4 regions of the Cryobacterium sp. Hh38 genome follow, and region 1 is predicted to be linked to each of the others. Evidence: riboswitches for the same ligand, from Rfam matches in the RefSeq annotation. Region 1 holds a riboswitch; each other region holds the start of a gene.
The links. A riboswitch is a leader RNA that binds a small molecule or an ion and turns the genes downstream of it on or off. The one in region 1 is predicted to bind thiamine pyrophosphate.
Positions count from the first base shown of each region.

Region 2: it holds a riboswitch for thiamine pyrophosphate, as region 1 does, so the genes downstream of both, E3T41_RS09680 (ECF transporter S component) here and E3T41_RS00815 (bifunctional hydroxymethylpyrimidine kinase/phosphomethylpyrimidine kinase) in region 1, are expected to answer to the same signal.
Region 3: it holds a riboswitch for thiamine pyrophosphate, as region 1 does, so the genes downstream of both, thiC (phosphomethylpyrimidine synthase ThiC) here and E3T41_RS00815 (bifunctional hydroxymethylpyrimidine kinase/phosphomethylpyrimidine kinase) in region 1, are expected to answer to the same signal.
Region 4: it holds a riboswitch for thiamine pyrophosphate, as region 1 does, so the genes downstream of both, E3T41_RS05780 (YkoF family thiamine/hydroxymethylpyrimidine-binding protein) here and E3T41_RS00815 (bifunctional hydroxymethylpyrimidine kinase/phosphomethylpyrimidine kinase) in region 1, are expected to answer to the same signal.

Region 1 covers NZ_SOHD01000002.1:140,733-142,923, reverse strand. The annotation lists gene E3T41_RS00820 (dihydrolipoamide acetyltransferase family protein) at 1-1,034, shown strand, start outside; TPP riboswitch at 1,107-1,206, shown strand; gene E3T41_RS00815 (bifunctional hydroxymethylpyrimidine kinase/phosphomethylpyrimidine kinase) at 1,189-2,191, shown strand, end outside.
Region 2 covers NZ_SOHD01000028.1:13,514-15,704, reverse strand. The annotation lists gene dinB (DNA polymerase IV) at 1-619, shown strand, start outside; gene E3T41_RS09685 (hypothetical protein) at 646-966, shown strand; TPP riboswitch at 1,307-1,417, shown strand; gene E3T41_RS09680 (ECF transporter S component) at 1,450-2,088, shown strand; gene E3T41_RS09675 (ABC transporter ATP-binding protein) at 2,097-2,191, shown strand, end outside.
Region 3 covers NZ_SOHD01000017.1:206,631-208,821, reverse strand. The annotation lists gene E3T41_RS06925 (response regulator transcription factor family protein) at 1-828, shown strand, start outside; TPP riboswitch at 993-1,100, shown strand; gene thiC (phosphomethylpyrimidine synthase ThiC) at 1,095-2,191, shown strand, end outside.
Region 4 covers NZ_SOHD01000010.1:110,241-112,431, forward strand. The annotation lists gene E3T41_RS05770 (Gfo/Idh/MocA family protein) at 1-515, shown strand, start outside; TPP riboswitch at 774-884, shown strand; gene E3T41_RS05780 (YkoF family thiamine/hydroxymethylpyrimidine-binding protein) at 902-1,537, shown strand; gene E3T41_RS05785 (ECF transporter S component) at 1,560-2,159, shown strand; gene E3T41_RS05790 (ABC transporter ATP-binding protein) at 2,152-2,191, shown strand, end outside.

The sequences.
Region 1 (2,191 bases):
ATGCCCCGGCACCGGCTGCATCGACGCCGCCCGTCGCCGTTGCGCTGGCCGAGCGCCCCGCCGAGGTGGCGGCATCCGTTTCTGCAGCCATCGATTCGTCCAGCACGGTCGACCCGATCCGCCACTCCCCCGTCGTGTCTCCGATCGTGCGCCGGCTGGCGCGCGAGAACGGGTTCGACGCGAGCGCGCTGGCCGGGAGCGGGCACGACGGTCTGGTGCTGCGCAGCGACGTCGAGGAACACATTCGCGCGCTCACCGCTCCGGCCGTGGCTGTCGATGTGGCTGTCGAGGTGGCAGTCGATGTGGGTATTGCGACGCCGCCCAGCACTGTCGACGCGGCGAGTGCGGATATTCGCATTCCCATCACCGGCCTGCGCAAAGTCGTGTCGCAGCGGCTGACCACGTCGCGTCGGGAGATTCCCGAGGCGACGATCTGGCTCGACGTCGACGCGACCGCCCTGTTCGCCGCGCGGGACCAGCTGCTCGCGGCGACGGATGAGCGGTTCAGCGTGACGGCGCTCATCGCGCGCTTCGTGGTGGCCGGGCTGCGCCGGTATCCGGTGCTCAATTCCTCGGTCGACACCGCGAGCCAGGAGATTCTCCAGCACGGAGCCATCAACCTCGGCATTGCGGCGCAGACCTCACGCGGGCTGATGGTTCCCGTCATCCACCGTGCCCACGCGATGAGTACGCGACAGCTGCGCGATGCCCTCGCCGCGCTGGTCGCACAGTCGCCCGACGGCACCTTCTCGCCGAGCGCGCTGACCGGGGGAACCTTCACCCTCAACAACTTCGGATCGCTCGGCGTCGACGGTTCGGCCGCGATCATCAACCATCCCGAAGCGGCCATTCTCGGCATTGGGCGCATGATCGAGCGGCCGTGGGTGGTCGAACACGCACTCGCGGTTCGCACCGTCGTAGAACTCTCCATGGTGTTCGACCATCGGGTCTGCGACGGCGGAACGGCCGCCGGGTTTCTCACCTATGTGGCCGGCTGCATTGAAAACCCGGTGAGCCTGCTCGCCGACCTGTGAGCTCGGGGCGTGTCCTGAACGCCCACGATTCTGGCATCGGTTACTGAGTGATGTTTGTTGGCGTATAGGCTGCTGAGTGACACGGGGTGCTCCGCACAATGCGCGAGCTGAGATGAATACCCGTTGAACCTGTCTAGTTAGCACTAGCGAAGGAATGTCACGGATGACTGATCAGACCTCGAATATCACGCCGCGCACCACGCCTCGGATTCTCAGTATCGCCGGCACCGACCCGACCGGCGGTGCCGGCATCCACGCCGATTTGAAAAGCATCGCGGCCAACGGCGGGTACGGCATGGCAGTAGTAACAGCTCTGGTCGCGCAGAACACACGCGGGGTGCGCTCGGTGCACACCCCGCCGGTCGCGTTTCTGCGCCAGCAATTGAACGCCGTGAGCGATGACGTGACCATCGATGCCGTGAAGATCGGCATGCTCGCCGAAATCGACGTGATTCACGAGGTGCGTTCCTGGCTCAATGCCCACCGTCCTCCGCTCGTCGTGCTCGACCCGGTGATGGTGGCAACGAGTGGTCACCGGCTGCTCGAACCCCAAGCGGAGCAGGCGCTGCGTGATCTGATCCCCCTCGCCGATCTCGTCACACCCAACGTTCCCGAGCTGGCCGTTCTGCTCGCAGAACCCACAGCGGCAAACTGGGCTGCGGCCATCGAGCAGGGCAAACGACTATCAGCCCGCACCGGAGTAACTGTGTTGGTGAAGGGGGGTCATTTCGACGAAACCATCTGCCCTGACGCCCTGGTCAACACCCACGGGCTGCTGGCACAGAGCGTTGTCGAGTTTGCTTCGCCGCGCATCGCCACCAAGAATACCCACGGCACCGGATGCTCGCTCTCCTCGGCAATGGCCACGGTACAGGCGCGAACCGGGGACTGGGCTGCGTCTCTGGCCGAGGTCAAAGACTGGCTTCAGGATGCTCTGACCCATGCCGACGACCTCGAGGTCGGTCAGGGCCATGGCCCGATCCATCACTTTCATCGGCTGTTCGCAGGCGCGTCGGTCGAGTCGGCCACACCAGCTGATTCGGTGAAGTTCAGTGCGACACTGTGGCGCGATGTCGAGCAGATTCGCACGCAGATCTTCGATCTGCCGTTCATTAAGGATCTCGGTACTGGGGTTCTGGCCGAGCGAGATTTTGCGT
Region 2 (2,191 bases), on a different contig from region 1:
GTGGGGCGTCGGGGCCGCCACTGAGCAGGCGCTGAGCAGACTCGGCCTGAAATTGATCGGCGACATCGCGCACACGCCGCTGACGGTACTGCGCAAAGCGCTGGGGGAGGTATCCGGTCAGAAACTGTTCGACCTGTCCTGGGGTCGCGACCCGCGCGCGGTGACGCTCGAGCGGGAGGAGAAGAGCGTCGGTCACGAGGTGACCTTTGAACACGATATGACGGATATCGACCGGTTGCGCAGCGAATTGCTGCGGCAGTGCGACCTCGTTGCCGTGCGGCTGCGTCGGGGTGATCTCGTGGCCCGGCGGGTCGCCCTCAAGCTGCGCTACACCGACTTCAGTACGGTGACCCGGTCGCGCACCCTCGCCGAACCTAGCAATGTGGGCCGGCGCATCTACGAGGAAGCGGTGGCGGCGTTCGACCTGCTGGCAGCCTCCGGCATTCGGGTGCGTCTGATCGGGGTGCGTGCGGAGCAGCTCGGCACGGCGTCTGGATCGGTTGGACTCTGGGACCCGGACGAGGACTGGCGGGGCGCGGAGCTGGCCGTGGATACCGTGACCGAGCGATTCGGAGCGGGAACCGTGCGCCCGGCTTCGCACTTCACACCTCGCCCCTGAAGTCTCAGCCACGCTAACCTGATGGCATGACCAGCCTCCCGGAAAAACTCGCAGAAACGTTCCGTTCCGCCGGTGTGAAGTCGGCGTACGGTGACCCTGTACAGATCGATGGCGTCACTCTGGTGCCCGTCGCGCTCGCCTACTACGGCTTCGGCGGCGGTGATGCCGGTGAGGCCGGGTCCGGCGGGGGAGGAGGCGGCGTTTCGCTGCCGATCGGCGCGTACGTCAAGTCGGGCGGTACAGCCCGGTTCGAGCCGAACGTCATCGCCCTGCTCGCCGTCGGTGTGCCGTTCCTTATAGTCACCGGCCGCGCCTTGGCCCGGGTGATTCGAGCCCTAAAGAAGTAGTCGCTTTCTGCACGACGGGGCCCGGGCCCGGAAACCGGGCCCATGATAGATCATGGGCCCACGGAGCTAAGGTGGGCCCGGGCGGGTGTGGCGCAACCGCCGCGCGGCGCGCGGACGGCGCGGGCGACGCGCGAAGCGTCGCCGCGCCCAGCGCGGCACTCTTGGGCGCAGCCAGGCCGGAAAGTGCCAGGGGCCGCTCACCGGCAGACCCTGCGCAATTCGCCGCCGCCGTAGAACGAACCGGCGCATGAGCAGCAGGTACAGGCCCGCCAAAACGAGCAGAATGCCGATGCTCATGTCGTGATCCCCATGTCGTCAGTCTAAACGGGGCACTATACTTGATTATGATCACGGGAGTCCGGTACACCGGGCTGAGAGGAAGCTGACCAAGCTTCGACCGTCGAACCTGATCTGGATCATGCCAGCGCAGGGAGGCTTCTCAATCCCGTGCCCTGTATTCACCTACGGAAAGGGCACGAAACAGTGCACGCTACAACGAGTTCACTCAAGCAATCCGCTCCGGCGGGAGCCACGAAGCGCAACTTTCGCTGGCGCGTCGTCGACATCGTCGTCGCCAGCGTCATCGGCGTCGCGAGCGGTGTCATCTTCCTCGTCTGGAATCAGGCGAGCAACCCCCTGAGCGGTCTGCTTTCGCCGCTGCTGCCGGGCCTGTCGGCTCTCCTGGGCGGAGGCTGGCTGTTCGCTGGCGTGCTCGGTGGTCTCATCATTCGCAAACCCGGGGCCGCGCTCTACACGGAGCTCCTAGCCGCCGTCGTTTCCACGCTGATCGGCAACCAATGGGGACCACTGACTCTGGTGTCAGGCCTGGTGCAGGGACTTGGCGCCGAGCTTGTCTTCGCTCTGTTCCTCTACACGAACTATCGTCTGTACGTCGTGTTGTTGGCGGGCGCTGGGGCCGGACTTGCCATGGCCATCAACGACCTGGTGCTGTGGTATCCCGGTTCAGCGAGCGCATTCGCGACGATTTATATCGTGAGCGCGATTATTTCGGGCGTCGTTATCGCCGGGCTCCTGTCCTGGTTCGCTGCGCGCGGCCTGGCTCGCACGGGCGCGCTCAACCGCTTCGCGGCGGGTCGCATCGCCGGTCGAACCGCGATCTAGGCGAGCGGATGCCGGTGGGCGCGACGCGGGGAGGTGCATCCGTCGACGCCCGCGACTGGGGTTGGCGCCATTCCGGTCGGCGGCGCTGGGCGGTGAGCGAGCT
Region 3 (2,191 bases), on a different contig from region 1:
TCGACGCTCCCCGCAAACTCCCCGGTTCAAACAGCGCGCAGCGCAGCCGCCGAACGTTCCAAACTCATCGCCGACCTCACCGACGCACACGCCACCACGCTGGAATCCCTGCTTGCTGTGCTGCGCTCCGGCAGCACGAGTGACACCGCCGCCCGACAGAAGGCCACCGAACTCGCCGCCGCCGCGATGGTCGCCCTGCGCGCGGTGAGCGACCTCGATCGCAGTCTCACCGAGGAACCCGTCGCCCGCGCCTTCGAACGTCTCAGGAACGACCTGCGCCCGCTCGTGCGCTTCGGCGACCTCGACGTGCAGTTCATCGAGCCGCCGGTGAACGGTCGGGCATTGCCCGGCGAGGTCGCCCACGAAGCCCGCGCCATCGTTCGCGGCGCCGTACTCGCCCTCGTCGAACAGGCCGGGGTCGCGCGGGTGCGCGTGCAGTGGGACTGCGACGGAAGTAACCTGCTCATCCGCATTCGGGACGACGGTCCGGGCAACCTCGATGCCGAGGTTCCGAGCGTGCGTCAGCTCGCCGCCCGCGTCGTCGCGCTCAGCGGCACACTCAACGTGGAGGCCACCGCCGGCTGGGGCTCCGAGATGGCCGTGTCGCTGCCGCTCGACGCGCCCACGGCATCCGTCACCACCGCCGCGGCCTGGGGCCTCAGCCCACGCGAACGCGGCGTGCTCGAACTCGTCGCCTCTGGGGCGCGCAACAAGGCCATCGCACAGGCCCTGACCATCAGCGAGAACACAGTGAAGTTTCACGTGGCCAACCTGCTGCGCAAGGTCGGTGCCTCGACCCGCGTCGAGCTGGCCGCCCTCGCTCGCTAAGCGGATGCCCAGCGCCAGCTATGCCTGGCACCCGCAGACTCGGGCGCCAGTTCCCGGTCATAGCGCCAGCGATGCCCGGAGCGATGGCCCCCAACGGGCGCGGTGACCGCGACCCCGGTAGGACCCGAGCGCGCAACCAGCGCTAGGGTGAAGGAGTCAGAAGACACACCAACCACGGGAGCGCGCACCAGCGAGCTGAGAGGACGGCCAGGGCCGTCGACCGTTGAACCTGTCCGGGTAATGCCGGCGTAGGAAGTTCGAAACCAATGCGCACAATTGATGAAACAACCATGTCAAAAACGGTCACGACCGGCCCGATCCAGGGCAGCAGCAAACGCTACGAACCGGTAAAGGACTGGCCCGGACTCGAAGTTCCCGTTCGCCGGGTGAACCTCAGCAACGGCGAACACTTCGACCTGTACGACACGTCCGGCCCGTACACCGACGAGACGGCCACCATCGATCTCGAGACGGGGCTGCCGCAGACTCGGGCCGGGTGGGAGCATCCGCTGCCCATCGATGGCGCTGCCACCCAGCTGGTCTGGGCCCGCGCCGGCATTGTCACGCCGGAGATGGCCTACATCGCCGCGCGCGAGGGCGTCTCGGTCGAGCTTGTCCGCGACGAGGTGGCGCGCGGCCGGGCCGTCATTCCGGCCAACCACAAGCATCCGGAGAGCGAGCCGATGATCATCGGCAAGGCCTTCACCGTGAAGATCAACGCGAACATCGGCAACTCGGCGGTGACCTCGTCGATCGCCGAAGAGGTCGAGAAGATGGTCTGGGCGGCCCGCTGGGGCGCCGACACCCTGATGGATCTCTCCACCGGCAAGGACATTCACCTCACTCGGGAGTGGATCATGCGCAACTCGCCCATTCCGGTGGGCACCGTTCCGCTCTACCAGGCCGTTGAAAAGGTCAACGGCGACCCGTCGCTACTCACCTGGGAGATCTACCGCGACACCGTGATCGAGCAGTGCGAGCAGGGCGTCGACTACATGACCGTGCACGCCGGCGTGCTGCTGCGCTACGTGCCGCTGACCGCCAACCGGGTGACCGGAATCGTCTCGCGCGGCGGCTCGATCATGGCCGCCTGGTGCCTCGCGCACCACCAGGAGAGTTTTCTCTACACCCACTTCGTGGAGCTGTGCGAGATTCTGCGCCGCTACGACGTGACCTTCTCGCTCGGCGACGGCCTGCGCCCCGGCTCGATCGCCGACGCGAACGACGAGGCCCAGTTCGCGGAGCTGCGCACCCTCGGTGAGCTGACGAAGGTCGCGAAGTCCTACGGAGTGCAGGTGATGATCGAGGGCCCCGGCCACGTTCCGATGCACAAGATCGTTGAAAACGTGGCGCTCGAGGAGGA
Region 4 (2,191 bases), on a different contig from region 1:
TTCCTCGTGAAGACACTCACCGCATCAACAACCCCTATCTAGCCGGCGGTGCGCTCCTGGACCTCGGTATCTACCCTGTTTCCTTCGCGCACGATATCCTTGGTGCCCCCGTCGACATCGACGCTCACGCAACGTTCACCCGATCAGGAGTTGACGCGTCGGTCGCGACGATCCTCACGCACGAGAACGGCGCGATGTCGACATCGTTCTCATCACTCGAGACGCGAGGCCCTAACCGAGCCACAATCCTTGGCACCGAGGGCCGCATCGAAATCGCGGACACCTGGTACGCACCAACCACGGTGTCGCTTTACGACGCAAGGAATTCACTTGTCGACGTCTATGACCAGGCAGTATCCGGACGTGGCATGCAGTTTCAAGCGGCCGAAGTGGAACGCGTCATCCGAGACGGCAATCACGGTAGCCCCCTGATCATTCCCGAGGAATCGGTGACGGTCATGCGCACGATGGATGCCATCCGGGCAAAGATCGGTCTACGGTATCCGAACGAATAACACCGTCGTGCACAAATCGTGCCCGGAGCGTGATCGCCGCAAGCATCCTCATCATCGCGGGCTAGCGACACGGCGGGGCACAGTACGCCGTCGCCGACCGGCACAGGTGTCGTCACACACATTGCCGCCCTGGCCCTGGTCGATCAGGCGCTGGAACAATTGCTGCACGTGCTGCCCAACCTCCAGTGGTGTGTCGGTGGCGGCTGCAGGGGGCCAGCCTCGGCACCCGCGACCCGGCCACGGCATGCCATACTTTCGTTGTATCAACACGGGAGTCCGATTAATCGGGCTGAGAGGAAGCTGCAGAGGCTTCGACCGTCGAACCTGATCTGGATCATGCCAGCGCAGGGAGGCTGACTCGTCCTTCCCGTGCCCCCACGAAAGAAATGGGCACGATCATTCCAGAAACCTTCACAGCCACACCGGCGGAATTCGGCATTGGCGCGCGCCTCACCCTCGCCGTCATGCGCGACGACTACGCCGCCGTCATTCTCGACGCGCTCCAGCAGGCAGATTCGACCGGGCTCGCACTTCAAACCGGCGTCGTCAGCACCTACCTGTCCGGCGCCGAACCCGACCTGCTGCGCTACGTCAGCCAGGTCGTCGCCGGTGCGAGCCGCAGCGGAGCCCACGTCACGGCAACCGTGCAATTCTCCCGCGGCTGCCCCGGCGAAGTCACCTGCACGCTGCCACCCACCGGCGGGCTGTTCGCCGAGGTCGTGAACCTCACCCCCACCGGCGTACACGCCGTCGCAGAATGGGCACTGTATCCACTGGATGACGGCACCGGTTCTGCTTCCGCCGATCACATGCGCGACATCTACGCCGCGATCGAGACCGCCAAGGCCTCCGGGCTCACGGTACACAGCGAGCACTTCGTCACCCGGCTCGAGGGCGACCTCGCCCTCGTGCTGCAGGTCATCGCCGCCGGCTGGATCGTGGCCGGCCGAACGGTGCAGCACGTGGCGACGCACGCGACCCTGTCCCTCAACAGCCCGAGCCTGAACTCCCATGCGTCCTGACGCCGACCAGAAGGAAACAGCCATGCCCACAGCATCCGCCAAGAAAAGGCACTGGAGCCTCAAAGACCTCGTGCTTGTCGTCGTGCTCGGTGTCGTGTTCGGCTTTCTGTACTGGATATTCGTGCAGGCCTGGACCGCCCTGTCGATCACGATGGGTCCGGCCGGCGACCTCGCGCAGCACTTTCTGCTCGGCTCCTGGCTGCTCGTCGCCCCGATCGCGATCGCCATCGTGCGACGGCCGTTCGCCGGCATCTTTGCGGAGGTTATCGCGTCGGTGATCGAGGTCGTCTTTCTCGGCTCCATGGTCGGGCCGCTGCTCTTCGTCGCCGCCGCCATTCAAGGCGCGGGCAGCGAGATTCCGTTCGCCCTCACTCGCTACCGCAACTACAGCTGGCTGACCTACGCACTTTCGGGGCTGCTCGGCGCCGGGCTGGTGTTCTTCTACTCGGCATTTCGCTCCGGCTGGTACGGCCAGGAGATCTTTCTGCTGCGCCTCGCTATTCAGCTTATCTCCGGCGTGTTTCTTGGCGGGCTGCTGGCCAAACTCATCGTCGATGCCCTCGACAAAACCGGCGTCGTCGACAACTTCGCGATCGGCCGCGATCGCCTCGCCCGTGCCTGAGACCGACATCCTGACACTGCAGGACGTGTCGG